Regions from separate parts of the Sphingobium tyrosinilyticum genome, predicted to be linked through region 3. Evidence: riboswitches for the same ligand, from Rfam matches in the RefSeq annotation. Region 3 holds a riboswitch; each other region holds the start of a gene.
What was found. A riboswitch is a leader RNA that binds a small molecule or an ion and turns the genes downstream of it on or off. The one in region 3 is predicted to bind cobalamin.
Positions count from the first base shown of each region.

Region 1: another riboswitch for cobalamin. It lies ahead of ACFO3E_RS09250 (TonB-dependent receptor); the one in region 3 lies ahead of ACFO3E_RS11355 (cobalamin biosynthesis protein CobG).
Region 2: another riboswitch for cobalamin. It lies ahead of ACFO3E_RS00230 (TonB-dependent receptor plug domain-containing protein); the one in region 3 lies ahead of ACFO3E_RS11355 (cobalamin biosynthesis protein CobG).

Region 1 is NZ_JBHSFZ010000015.1:103,655-107,768, forward strand. It holds gene ACFO3E_RS09235 (malate synthase G) at 1-80, opposite strand, end outside; gene ACFO3E_RS09240 (LysR family transcriptional regulator) at 186-1,091, shown strand; gene ACFO3E_RS09245 (hypothetical protein) at 1,209-1,388, shown strand; cobalamin riboswitch at 1,667-1,912, shown strand; gene ACFO3E_RS09250 (TonB-dependent receptor) at 2,094-4,114, shown strand, end outside.
Region 2 is NZ_JBHSFZ010000001.1:34,725-38,838, reverse strand. It holds gene ACFO3E_RS00245 (nitrate reductase) at 1-314, shown strand, start outside; gene cobA (uroporphyrinogen-III C-methyltransferase) at 301-1,083, shown strand; gene mobA (molybdenum cofactor guanylyltransferase) at 1,166-1,702, opposite strand; cobalamin riboswitch at 1,768-2,007, shown strand; gene ACFO3E_RS00230 (TonB-dependent receptor plug domain-containing protein) at 2,181-4,019, shown strand; gene ACFO3E_RS00225 (ABC transporter substrate-binding protein) at 4,056-4,114, opposite strand, start outside.
Region 3 is NZ_JBHSFZ010000025.1:42,143-46,256, forward strand. It holds gene cobJ (precorrin-3B C(17)-methyltransferase) at 1-296, opposite strand, end outside; gene cobI (precorrin-2 C(20)-methyltransferase) at 293-1,015, opposite strand; gene ACFO3E_RS11350 (precorrin-8X methylmutase) at 1,012-1,641, opposite strand; gene ACFO3E_RS11355 (cobalamin biosynthesis protein CobG) at 1,641-2,690, opposite strand; cobalamin riboswitch at 2,900-3,126, opposite strand; gene ACFO3E_RS11360 (alpha/beta fold hydrolase) at 3,257-4,114, shown strand, end outside.

The DNA.
Region 1 (4,114 bases), on a different contig from region 3:
CCGGGCAACACCTTCTCATCGATGAAGCCCGCCAGCTCGGCGGCGACCTTCAGGCCAGATTTCTCGATCAGGTCGGGCATGCATCCACTCCGCGCGAAAATAACTGCGGCCAAGCATAGACCCGCCCGCCATCCTCGCACTAGACAAGAAAAAGTTGAAAGATATTTTCCGCATTGGAAAAGATCATGATGGACCCGGACTATCTCCTCTTCACCCGCGCCGTCGACGCCGGCAGCCTCTCGGGCGCCGGACGGATGCTCAACATTTCCCCAGCGATGATGTCGAAGCGCATCTCTCGCTTAGAAGCCCGCCTCGGCGTGCGCCTCATCCACCGTACCACCCGCCGCCTCGCGCTGACGGAGGAAGGCGCCAGCCTTCATCGCGACATCACCGCCATCCTGGAAGCGATCCAGCAGGCGGAGGACCGCGCCACCAACCGCCACCGCGCGATTTCCGGCGCGCTGCGGGTCTCCGCCCCCACCTCCTTCGGCCGCCTCCACATCGCCCCGCATGTCCAGCGCTTCCTGCAGAGCCATCCCAAAGTCGATCTGGAGCTCAATCTTTCCGACGCCTATGAGGACCTGCTCTCGCAGCGGGTCGATCTCGCCATCCGCATCACCAGCGACGTTCCCGCGCATCTGGAGGGCCATTATCTCGCCGCCAACCAACGCATCCTCTGCGCCAGCCCCGCCTATCTCTCGGAACATGGCGCGCCGCAAAAGATCGCCGACCTTTCCCGCCACCGCCTGCTCGCCGCGGAAGGACAACTGCCCTGGCGGCTCGACAACGGCCGCATGCGCCGGCAGATCGACGGCCGTAGTCATGTGCGCACCAACAGCAGCGAGATCGTCCGCGAACTCGCCGTGACCGGTGCCGGCATTGCACTCCGCTCGCTCTGGGACGTTGGCCCGCTTCTCGCCGAGGGGAAGCTCGTCCGCCTGCTCGATGGCTGGGAAGGCCCCTCTGACCTCGCCGTCTATGCCGTCCATCCCCGCGCGGCGGGCCGTCCCCCCGCGGTCGATGCCTTCATCGCCTTTCTCCGCCAAACCTTCCGCAATGCCCCCTGGAAAGTGCCGGCATCCAAGCACTGAGACGGCCAAAATAGCTTCAAAAGTTGATGCTTTTTCAACTCTAATCTGTTTTATTGCCGCCGCGACCGGCCCAGTGATATAGGGACGGCCATAAGAAATCAGAGAGAGGATTGGGCCATGCGCCCCCACGACGCATCACATTTTTCCGCCTGCGCGGCACTGGAAGCGCGGCAGGCCAGAGAAGCCCGGCAGCGCGGAGCAGACCAGGCGACCATCGCACTGCATAACGAACGCGCCGTCCGCTACCAGGCCATGGCCTTGCGCCTCAAGCGCAACTCCGGCAACGCGCTGAACTGAGCAACGACAGCCATTCCCCCTCCCCCCTTCAGGCAGAGAGCCGGGGCGAAAGAAGCGCTCCGACCGACAACTCCTCCGTCATCCCGGCCTTGAGCCTGCATCCCGCTTCCTCTGATCGGCAAAGTTAAGCGAGACCCCGGACCAAGTCCGGGGTGACCAGAACTGGCGACCGTCATTGGTCCTCAACAGCCCTTCCAAGTCCCCCTCCACTTCTCCCCACCCAACCACCCCCTTGCCTCTCCCCCGCACCCTCGCTATCGCCACCCCGTCCGGTTCACCCGGACAAAGATCGCGCCGGTGCCTCGAAAGAGGCTTAAAAGGGAACACGGTAAGGGGGGCATCCGCCTCCCGAAGCCGAGGCTGTCCCTGCAACTGTAAGCGGCGAGCGCGATGCACATCGCCCCACCTCACAAGCAGGAGGGTGCAAGTCACTGGGCGGACGCTAAGTCATGCGAGCTCCGGGAAGGCCGTGCATCAAGCGACGACCCGCGAGCCAGGAGACCTGCCGGCGTATGGTCGCTCTTGCCTTGGCCCAGGGGATGGCCGCGGCACGGTGATTTCCGTCTGAGCGACGAACGAGCGGTGGAGGCCGCTTCGGTGACGTTGGCGGCCGCCTTGGGGGCGTCCGGCTGCCTGCGTGCGCCGGCCGTTCGCTAGGGCGGCAGGTCTCTTACCGGATGTCGCCAGACGCCCGGAGTGAACGACATGAAATCTCACAGCTATTTGGCCTGGGTCGCCTGCGCCCTCACCGCCAGCCTTTCCGCTTCTCCCGCCACTGCCGCCGATGATGCGGCAGCCGCCGAAGCGGCCGCCACCATCATCGTTTTCGGCCGGGGAGAGGACAAGATCGGCACCGCCCATGCGGCGAGCGAAGGCAGCGTCGGCGGCGCGGACCTGCTTGTCCGCCCGCTGCTGCGCGTCGCCGAACTACTCGAAGCCGTGCCCGGCATGGTCGCCGCCCAACATTCGGGCAGCGGCAAGGCCAATCAATATTTCCTGCGTGGCTTCAACCTCGACCATGGGTCGGACTTCACCACTTACATTGACGGCGTGCAGATGAACTTCCGCACCCACGGGCATGGCCATGGCTATCTCGACCTCAACGGCCTCATCCCGGAAATCGTCGCGCGGGAGGATTTTCGCAAAGGTCCCTATCGCGCCGATGGCGGCGACTTCGCGCTGGCGGGCGCAGCCTATATGACCACGATCGACGGCTATGACCGGCCCTGGATATCGGCGGAGGGCGGCTCCTATGGCTGGCGCAGGCTGGCGGCAGGCGGCACGGTCAAGGCCGGTGGAGGCGATCTCACGATCGTCGCCCAGGCCAAGGCTTATGATGGTCCCTGGGAAGAGCCGGAACATCTGCGCCATTATGCGGGCTTCGCCAAATATGCGATCCCGGCCGGGGCCGGAAAGCTCGAAGCCTCGCTCCACGCCTATCGCGCGACCTGGCGTCCTACCGAGCAGATTCCCGAACGGATCATCGGCACGCTCCAATGTCCGGACGTCTTCTGCTCGCCAGACCCTTCCGCGCGCGGCGAAACGACGCGCATCATCGGCAATCTCGCCGCCGTCCAGCCGACATGGCGCGCCAATCTCTACGCTCAATTTTATGACTGGACGATGTTCTCCAACCCCACCTACGCCGACCCGGACGGGACCAGCGCGCAGATCGAGCAATTCGATCGCCGGTGGGTTCTGGGCCTTACCGGCGAAAAGCGCTGGGACGTCAATCCCGCGGTACAACTGAAGATCGGCACCGAAAATCGCTATGACGCGATCGGCAATGTCGGGGTCGACCGCACCGCCGATCGGGTCTTCCTCTCCTCGCTCGGGCGCTATCGGGTGAACGAAGCCTCCGCCGCCCTCTATGGTGAGGCAACCCTTACCCCGCTGCCGGGCCTGCGCCTGACCGGCGGCCTGCGGGGCGACTATTATCATTATTCGGTCACGGCAAAGGACGCCGCCGCCGCCGCGCTCGGGGAAGGCAGCGGGTCGGACACCCTCGTTTCACCCAAGGCCGCGATCGCTTATCAACTCAGTCCCCGCATCGAAGTGTACGCCAATTGGGGCCGGGGCTTCCATTCCAACGACGCGCGCGGCGCAGTGAACGTCACCACGCCGGTTCCCCTGCTCGTCCGCGGCACCGGCAAGGAATTGGGCGCGCGCCTGCAACTGCCCGGCTTCTCTTTCACCGCCACCTATTGGTGGCTGAATGTGGGCAGCGAGTTGCGCTTTGTAGGCGATTCCAATGCGGTTGAGCCTAGCGGGGCCAGCAGCCGCCATGGCTATGAGCTTGTCGCCTTCTGGCGGCCCTTCCCCTGGCTCGCTTTCGACGGCAATTACACCGCCAGCCATTCGCGCTTCGACAATGGCGACCATATCCCCAACGCGTTCAAAAACGCCGCCTCCGCAGGAGCCGCACTGGTCCTCGATCCCTGGGAAGCCAGCATCCGCGTCCGCCACCTCGGCCCATCGCCACTGATCGAGGACAATAGCGTGCGCGATCCCGGTAGCAGCATCGTCAACGCCCGCGCCGCATGGAAGGGCAAAAACATCCAAATTTATGGAGAGCTGCTCAACATCCTCGCCAGCCGGGACAAGGACATCGCCTATTTTTATGAATCCTATGTTCCTTCTTTTGACTCTGGCGGGCCGGTCGAGGGACGCCTGAGCCGCGTGGTGGAACCGCGCACGCTCCGTGTAGGGGCAAAGTTTAGCTTCTA
Region 2 (4,114 bases), on a different contig from region 3:
TCCTGATCGTCACTAAGACCGGCCTGCTCCCGTCGCGCGACTGGCTGATCGGCCAGCTCCAGGTCGAAGAGGTGGGCGCCTCCGTCCTAGCCGCGCGGGGGCCGGGCAACCAGCCGGACAAGGGGCCGACCATCTGCGTCTGTTTCGACATCGGCCTCAATCAGATCATGGCCGCCATACGCGAGCAGAATCTCGTCGATGTGCCCGCCATCGGCAAGGCGATCGGCGCGGGCACCAATTGTGGATCATGCCGCCCCGCGCTCGCCAACATCCTGACCCAAATTCCGCAGGAGACACTCCATGCAGCAGAATGAGCTTATCGCCCCCGGACAGGTCTGGCTGGTGGGCGCAGGTCCGGGCGACCCGGACCTGCTCACCCGGAAGGCCGAAAAGCTGATCGCGGCAGCGGAGATCGTCTTCTATGACGCGCTGGTGGGGCCCGGCGTACTCGACCTCATCCCCGAGGGGGTCGAACGGGTGAGTGTCGGCAAGCGTTCGGGCCGACACAGCAAGGCGCAGGAAAGCATCAACGACCTGCTCCTCGCCGCTGCCAAGGCCGGGAAGCGCGTCGTGCGCCTCAAGGGCGGTGATCCTTCCGTCTTCGGTCGTTCGGCGGAAGAAATGGAGCATCTGGCCGCAGACGGCATTTCCTTCCGCATCTGCCCCGGCATCACCACGGCCAGCGCGGCGGCGGCGAGTGGCCATGCCTCGCTCACCCTACGCGGCGTGGCGCGGGGCCTGACCCTGGTGACGGCGCATCTGAAGGCCGGCGAACCGCTCAAGCTCGACTGGGAAACGCTGGCCCGACCCGGCGGCACGCTCGGCATCTATATGGGTCGCGCCGCTGCCGGAGAGATCAGCCGCCAGCTGATCGCCGCTGGGCGTGATCCGGAAACGCCCGTGATGGTGGCGGTCAATGTCTCGCTCCCCAGCGAACGGCTGATCCGCGGCAAGCTGTCCGCGCTTGCCTTCCTGGTCGCCACGATCAGCGATGAAGATCCGACCCTGCTTCTGATTGGCGAAGCGGTGGCGGGCACGGCCATGCCTGGTGAGGTCGCCGCAAGCGTCGCTCTTCAGGCTTGAAGGCTCAGCCCTCCGCACCTTCGCCTTGAGCTTGTCGATGCCCCTGCCTTAGTTGGAAGGAAGGTAAGGGGCATCGACAGGCTCAGTCCTGATAGCGCAAACCATCAAGATCTTCCGGCCGGTTGATATTGGGCAGCACGATATCCGCCCGGTCCACGATCTGCGCGCCGATCCGCTCCAGCCAGCCATAGATGGAGCGGTTATTCTCTTCGGCCAGGTGCGCGTCCAGCTCTCCCGCCAGCGAAGCGGGCCAGAACCCGGCAAGTTGCTGCCCCTTCAGCACCGCCGCGCCATCTGCGGTCAGCGCCTCCGCCAGCGCGGCCGGATAGACCGGCATGTCGCACCCGATCGTTAGCACCCCGTCAAAGCCCTGGCCTGCCGCATGATGCAGCGCCGCGTTCAGCCCGCCCAGCGGCCCCATGTCTGGGGCAGGCCGATCGGGTAGGCCCGTCACCCCCTCCATCGCCCGGCCGCAAACCACCACCGCCTCCACATGCGGCGCAATCGCCGCCATCGCATGCTCCAGCAGGATGCGCCCGTCCGGCATCACGGCCAGCGCCTTGTCGCTCCCGAACCGGCTGGATCGCCCACCGGCTAGCACCGCGCCCAGCAATCGCATCGATCCACTCCTTGGCAGAACCTCTGCTTTCCCCTATGGCGCGGCGCGTGAGCGGGCAACCGCTGACATAAGAAGATCGCGCCGGTGCCCATTGGGCTTGAAAGGGAATGCGGTGCGGATAGCGTGGCTATCCAATTCCGCGGCTGTCCCTGCAACTGTAAGCGGCGAGCGCGATGCACTGTGGAACCCGCCGTCTTCAAAGGGGAGGCGATGGGGGCCAGCCACTGGGCCAGACGGCCCGGGAAGGCCGTGCATCGCTGCCTTGACCCGCGAGCCAGGAGACCTGCCAGCGCATGGTCGCTCTTGTCCAGGATCCAGGGATAGGTCCGGGCACGGTGTTTTCCGTCTGAGCGACGCGAAGCGGCGGGGGCCGCATCGGTGCGCGGGGCGGGGCGCTGGCGTCTGTCCTTACCGCGTGTCCGGCCGTTTGCGCGGAGACCCTCGCCCAAGAGTCGCCTGACGCTCAGGGAAGACGAACATGTTCAAGACCGGAATTTCACTGCTGGCGCTTCTCGCCGCCACCCCCGCGCTCGCAGGGGATAATGACGAGATCATCGTCACCGCGCTCGGCATCGAGCAGCCTCGCGATGAAGTCGGCCAGGCCGTCACCGTAATCGACGCACAGACCATCGAAACGCGCCAGTCGGTCAGCATCGCCGACCTGCTGATCACGACGCCGGGCGTACGGTTCAACCGTGCTGATGTGGTGGGCGGGGTTACGGGTATCTCGATCCGCGGCGCGGAAACGACGCAAACGCTGGTGCTGCTCGACGGCGTCAAGGTCAACGACCCCAGCGGCATCGGCGATCTCTATGACTTCGGCAATCTCCTGACCGGCAACATCCGCCGAGTCGAGATACTGCGCGGCTCCAACTCGGTCGTCTATGGCAGCCAGGCGATTGGCGGTGTCGTCAACATCATGACCGGCGAGCCTGCCGAAGGCTTCGGCGGCAGCGCCTCGATCGACTATGGCTATGCCGACACGCTGAACGCCAAAGCCGATGTGTCCGGCAGCAGCGGCATCGCGTCGGGCGGCGTGGGCGTCGCTTATTTTCGCACTGACGGCATTTCCGCCGCCCAGGGCGGCACGGAAAAGGACGGCTATGAGAATATCGCCACCCACGCCAAGCTGAAGCTCGCCTTCACCAACAATCTCAGCCTCGATTTGCGCGGCTATTATATCCACGCCGATCTCGACACCGACATCTTCTTCGGCGCGCCGATGGAGTCGACGGACAGCAGCAAGCTGAACCAATATGTCGGCTATGCGGGCATCAACCTCGCCCTGTTCGACGGCAAGCTGACCCAGCGGGGCGCCGTCACCTGGCTTCGTAACGATCGCGACTATTTCTCGCCCTTCGGGGATTATGGCTATTCGGGCACCAACCTTCGCTTCGAATATGAGGGCGTCTATCAGCCCATTGATCAGGCCAAGCTGGTCTTCGGCTATGAGCATGAGCGGCCGGATTATGATTTCTACGGCTTCGGCAGCGGCGGCGCCAAGGCGAATATCGACAGCGTCTATGCCCTCGCCGTCGTGAAGCCCTTCACCGGCCTCTCGCTCACCGGCGGCGTGCGCCACGACGATCACAGCCAGTTCGGCGGTGCGACCACGCTCGGCGCCAACGCCAATTACACGCCCAATGCTGGCCGCACCAACATCCGCGCCAGCTATGGCGAAGGCTTCAAGGCGCCATCGCTCTATCAACTTTATGATGGCTTCAACGGCAATCCCGCCCTTCGGCCCGAAAAGTCGAAGAGCTACGACATCGGTTTCGATCATAGCGTCGTGGGCGGCCGCGCGATGATCTCCGTCACCGCCTTCCGCCGCGACACACGCGACCAGCTCTATTTCGACGGCTTCATCCTGCCCTTCGGTCAATATATCAACCTGACCCGGACCCGGGCCAAGGGTGTTGAGGCCGCCGTCACGCTGAAGCCCGTCGATGCGCTCACCGTCACGGCTGCCTACAGCTATATCGACGCGATCGACCGGTCGGAAGGCGGCATCAACGAAGGCAAGCTGTTGCCCCGCCGTGCCAAGAATGCGGTGAGCGTCTCGGCCGACTATGTCTGGTCCTTCGGCCTGTCGATGGGCGCTACGCTGACCATGGTGGGCGACAGCTTCAACGACGCTGCCAATACGCAGCGACTTGACGGCTATGCTCTGCTGGGCGTCCGTACATCCTTCCCGATCAACGAACATCTCGAGATTTACGGCCGCATCGACAATCTCGCCGATGAAGAATACTCGACGGTCTATGGTTACAACACCTATGGCCGCTCGGCCTTTGGCGGCGTGCGTGTCCGCTTCTAAAGCCTGGCGAGAGGGGCTGGCGTGAGCCTCAGCCCCTCAATTCTGCGCAACGGTGACCTGCGCCACGATACTGCGCGCGGCCTCCACATAGGCGG
Region 3 (4,114 bases):
CCCGCCTCCAGCGCCTCGAATAGGGCAGAGGCCATCGCAAAAACGCCCGGATCGCCCGATGACGCCACCACGACCTGCTTCCCCGCCGCGGCCAGTTCCAGCGCATGGGCGGCGCGCTCCAGTTCCACCCGATTGTCGGAACCATGGCGGACAAGACCGGGCCGGTCGGCGACTCGCGCGACATAGGGGAAATAGCCGATAAGATCCGTCGCTTCGGCCAAAGCTTGCATCACTTCGGGCGTGACAAGTTCGTCCGCGCCGGGTCCGAGCCCCGCCACCGCCACCCATCCGCTCATGGCCGCCGTCCCTGGCCGTGAACCAGCAGGATGGAGAAATAGCCGGTCACCGCCTGTGCTTCGGGAAGCGGCGTGATCTTCTGGTCGGCCATGGTCGCATATTCGACTAGCCAGGCGCAGTCCTGCTTCCCCGCCGCCTCGACCGCGCGGCGCAGCTTGGCCAAGTTGCGGCCGATCTTCATGACCACCAGCGCATTGGTGTCGTGGATGCGCCGGGCGAGTTCCTCTTCAGGCAGCGTCGCCATGAGGACCGTCAGCACATCATCCCCCCAGCTGATCGGTGTGCCGCTGGCGGTCCAGGCCCCCGACATGCCGGTGATGCCTGGCACGATCCGCACCGGCGCAAGCGGCGACAGGCGGCTGTGCAGATGCATGAAGCTGCCGTAGAAAAAGGGGTCGCCCTCGCACAGCACCACCACATCCTCGCCATCCGCTGCCAGCCTGTGGAGATGCGCGGTGCAGTCGGCATAAAAGGCGGACAACGCCTGATTATAGCGCGGGTCGCTGACCGGTATTTCGGTCGTCACTGGATATTCCATCGCATATTCGATGGCATCGGGCCTTAGCAGCCCCTCGACGATGCGCCGGGCATGGCCGTGGCGTCCCGGCTTGCGGAAATAGGCGATGTGGCGGGCGTTGCGGATCAGCCGGTCGGCGCGCACGCTCATCAGGTCCTGCGCGCCGGGGCCAAGGCCGACGCCATGAATGACCCCGCTCATTCGGCCGCACTCGCCAGCGCGTTGATGGCGGCCACGGTCATGGCGCTGCCGCCCAGCCGCCCCTCAACGATGCAGCAGGGGACGGGCTGCGCCTCCCACAGCGCCTCCTTGGATTCCGCTGCTCCGACGAAGCCGACCGGGCAACCGATGATTGCGGCGGGGCGAGGGCAGGCGGGGTCCTCCAGCATGTTCAGCAAGTGGAAGAGAGCAGTCGGCGCATTCCCGATCGCGACGATCGCGCCCTCCATATGCGGCCGCCACAGCTCTAGCGCCGCTGCAGAGCGCGTATTGTTCATGGCGCGGGCGAGATCGGGCACTTGCGGATCGCCCAGGGTGCAGAGGATCGGATTATCAACGGGCAGGCGGGCGCGCGTGATCCCCTCCGATACCATGCGTGCGTCGCACAGGATCGGCGCGCCTGCTTCCAACGCCGCGAAGGCTGTGACCGCGAAGCTTGGGGAGAAGCGGATATGGCGGACGAGGTCCACCATCCCGGCGGCATGTATCATGCGCACGGCGACCCGCTCTTCTTCGGGCGAGAAGCGGCCAAGCTCCGCCTCCGCGCGGATGGTGCGGAAGGACTGGCGATAAATTTCCGCCCCATCCCTTTCATAGACATGCGGCATCATTGGACTCCGAAGAGGGTAAGGATCTGGTCAGGCGAGAGGCCCGCGCGAAGCGGCGGCGCGCCCGCACGGGCGTTATGGGCAAGGTCGAAGCGTCCCGAGCGGCCGGTCAGCATGACCGCCGCCCGCGACGGACGCGCGCATCCCTTGGCGCATCCGGAGACATGGAGCCCTGGAACATGCGGGGCGAGCCGAATCGCAAGGTCGCGCGTGGCGACACTCGCCTGGGGGCAGGCGGGCGCACCGGGACAGGCATCGGCAGAAAGGCGTGGGTCGTCAGGGTCGTCCGGCGCAGCATTGCCGCCCTCCAGCAGCAAGCCGCGCCAGGGCGTCAGGCGCACGGCCTGTACGCCGTCCTCCATGATCGAGAGTAGTGCGGTTGCCTCGACCCGTCCAAAGGGCGCGGCGTAAAAAGGCCCCGGCGCTTGAGCAAGCGCAGAGGCGCGCGAACGAGGCGACGCGGGCGCCTCACCCGCGGGAAGCGGCGCCAAATGCCGCGCCATGCGCCCGGCCTGCACGCCGCCGCTGGCAACAAACCAGTGAGCAAGGCTGATCAGCGCGTCCACCGCATCTTCCGCAGTGACGGACGCGCCTCTTTCCCGTCCATCGGCGCGCAGGATCAGCCCGCCGCTCGTTCCCCGCTCGATCCGGAAATCCGCCGGGGCATCGGTCAGCACAGGCGCAGGCCCCGCGTCGATCGCAAAGCCGATCTTGGCGGGCAGCTCGGGCAGTTCATCCATGCGCGCGATCAATTCATTGGCGATCGATGCGCTGATGTCGCCCTCTGCCCAATCCGGATTGAGGATCAGCGGCGCGCGCATTTCCCGCGCTGGATCAGCCTGCGCCAAGTCCAAGGCGACAAGCCTTTCTATCAACGCGCGATGCACCACCTCGCGCACGCCCCGAACCTGAAGCGCGGCCCGATTGGTGAGGTCGATATGGCCATTGCCATGACGCAAAGCTGCTTCATACAGACCTTCGGCCTGCGCTCGGCTCATCCGACCAAGCGCCGGGCGAACGCGCACCAGCAGCCCGTCGCCCGCCATCATCGGCTGCCATGCGGTCGGGCACCAGCCGCGCACGGCGGCGACGTGCTGCGCCTGCTTCTGCATTGCTCCCATCCTTCCACGCTCGCGCCACGACCAGCGGACGGCACGCGCAGGCGCACGGGGAAAGCCGCACGCCGCACGGCCGCAGCCGCACTCTATTCGTCGCTCAAACGGAGAACCGAGCCGTGACCATCCCCTGGGTCATGGCAAGAGCGACCTTTGCTCCGGCAGGTCTCCTGGCTTGCGGGTCATAGCGTCGGCATGGGGCCTTCCCGGATCGCTCCAGTGGCTGACCGTCCCATCTTCAGGGTCCGGCCGATCCATGCCTTGCTCGCCGCTCACAGTTGCAGGGACAGCCGCGGATTAGGGAGGCAACCCTCCCGCACCGCGTTCCCATTTAAGTCCCTTGCGGGACACCGGCGCGATCGATGAACCGGGCAAGGCCCGGTCCGCTGCGCTTCATAAAGGGGATGCGCGCGAAAGGAAAGTGGGCAGCGGCGGCTTGCTTGCGCCTGTCATGGCCTGACGCTACTCCCTTGGCCCATAACGATATGGAGAGAGAATTGATGAGCGATCTCAGCTTCGAAGCGACCAGCCGTTTCCTGGAAACCGCCAATGGACGGTTGCATTATCATGAGGCTGGATCGGGGCCGGCACTGCTATTGCTTCATGGCTCAGGTCCGGGCGTCACGGGCTGGGCGAATTTCCAGGGCAATCTGCCGCTCTTCTCGCAGCATTTCCGTACGATCATTCTCGATGCACCGGGCTACGGCAAAAGCGATCCCGTAGATGGCGATCCGGTTGCGGTGGCGCGCGATGCGGTGGTTGCGCTGATGGACGGCCTCGGTATCGATCGCGCCCATATCCTCGGCAACAGCTATGGCGGCATCGTCGGCGGCCATCTCGCCGCGTCGCATCCGCAAAGGGTGCTGCGCTACATTACGATCGGCGGGATCGGGTTCAACATCACCTCCACCTTCCCCAATGAAGGTCTGACCCGGCTCGTCGATTTCATCGAGGATCCAACGCGCGAGAACATCATCGCCTGGCTGGAGTCGATGGTGTACGACAAGTCCATCATCACCGACGAGCTTATCGACATGCGCTACAAGGCCGCGCTCGAACCGGTGACGATGGAAAGCAGCCGTAAGATGTACACGCGCTCCGCGCTCGGCTTCATCGCACAGTCCATGAGCGGGCCGGGCGTGTCGCAGCGGATCGACTATCTCGGCAAGATCCAGGCGCCGACCCTGATCACCTGGGGCCGCGATGACAAAGTCAGCCCGCTGGACGGCGCGTTCCTGCCGATGCGGGTGATCCCCAATGCGGAACTGCATGTGTTCCCCAAATGCGGCCATTGGGCGATGATCGAGTGCAAGCAGCGGTTTGAAGAGCTGGCGCTCGGGTTCTTGTTGGATGGGCGG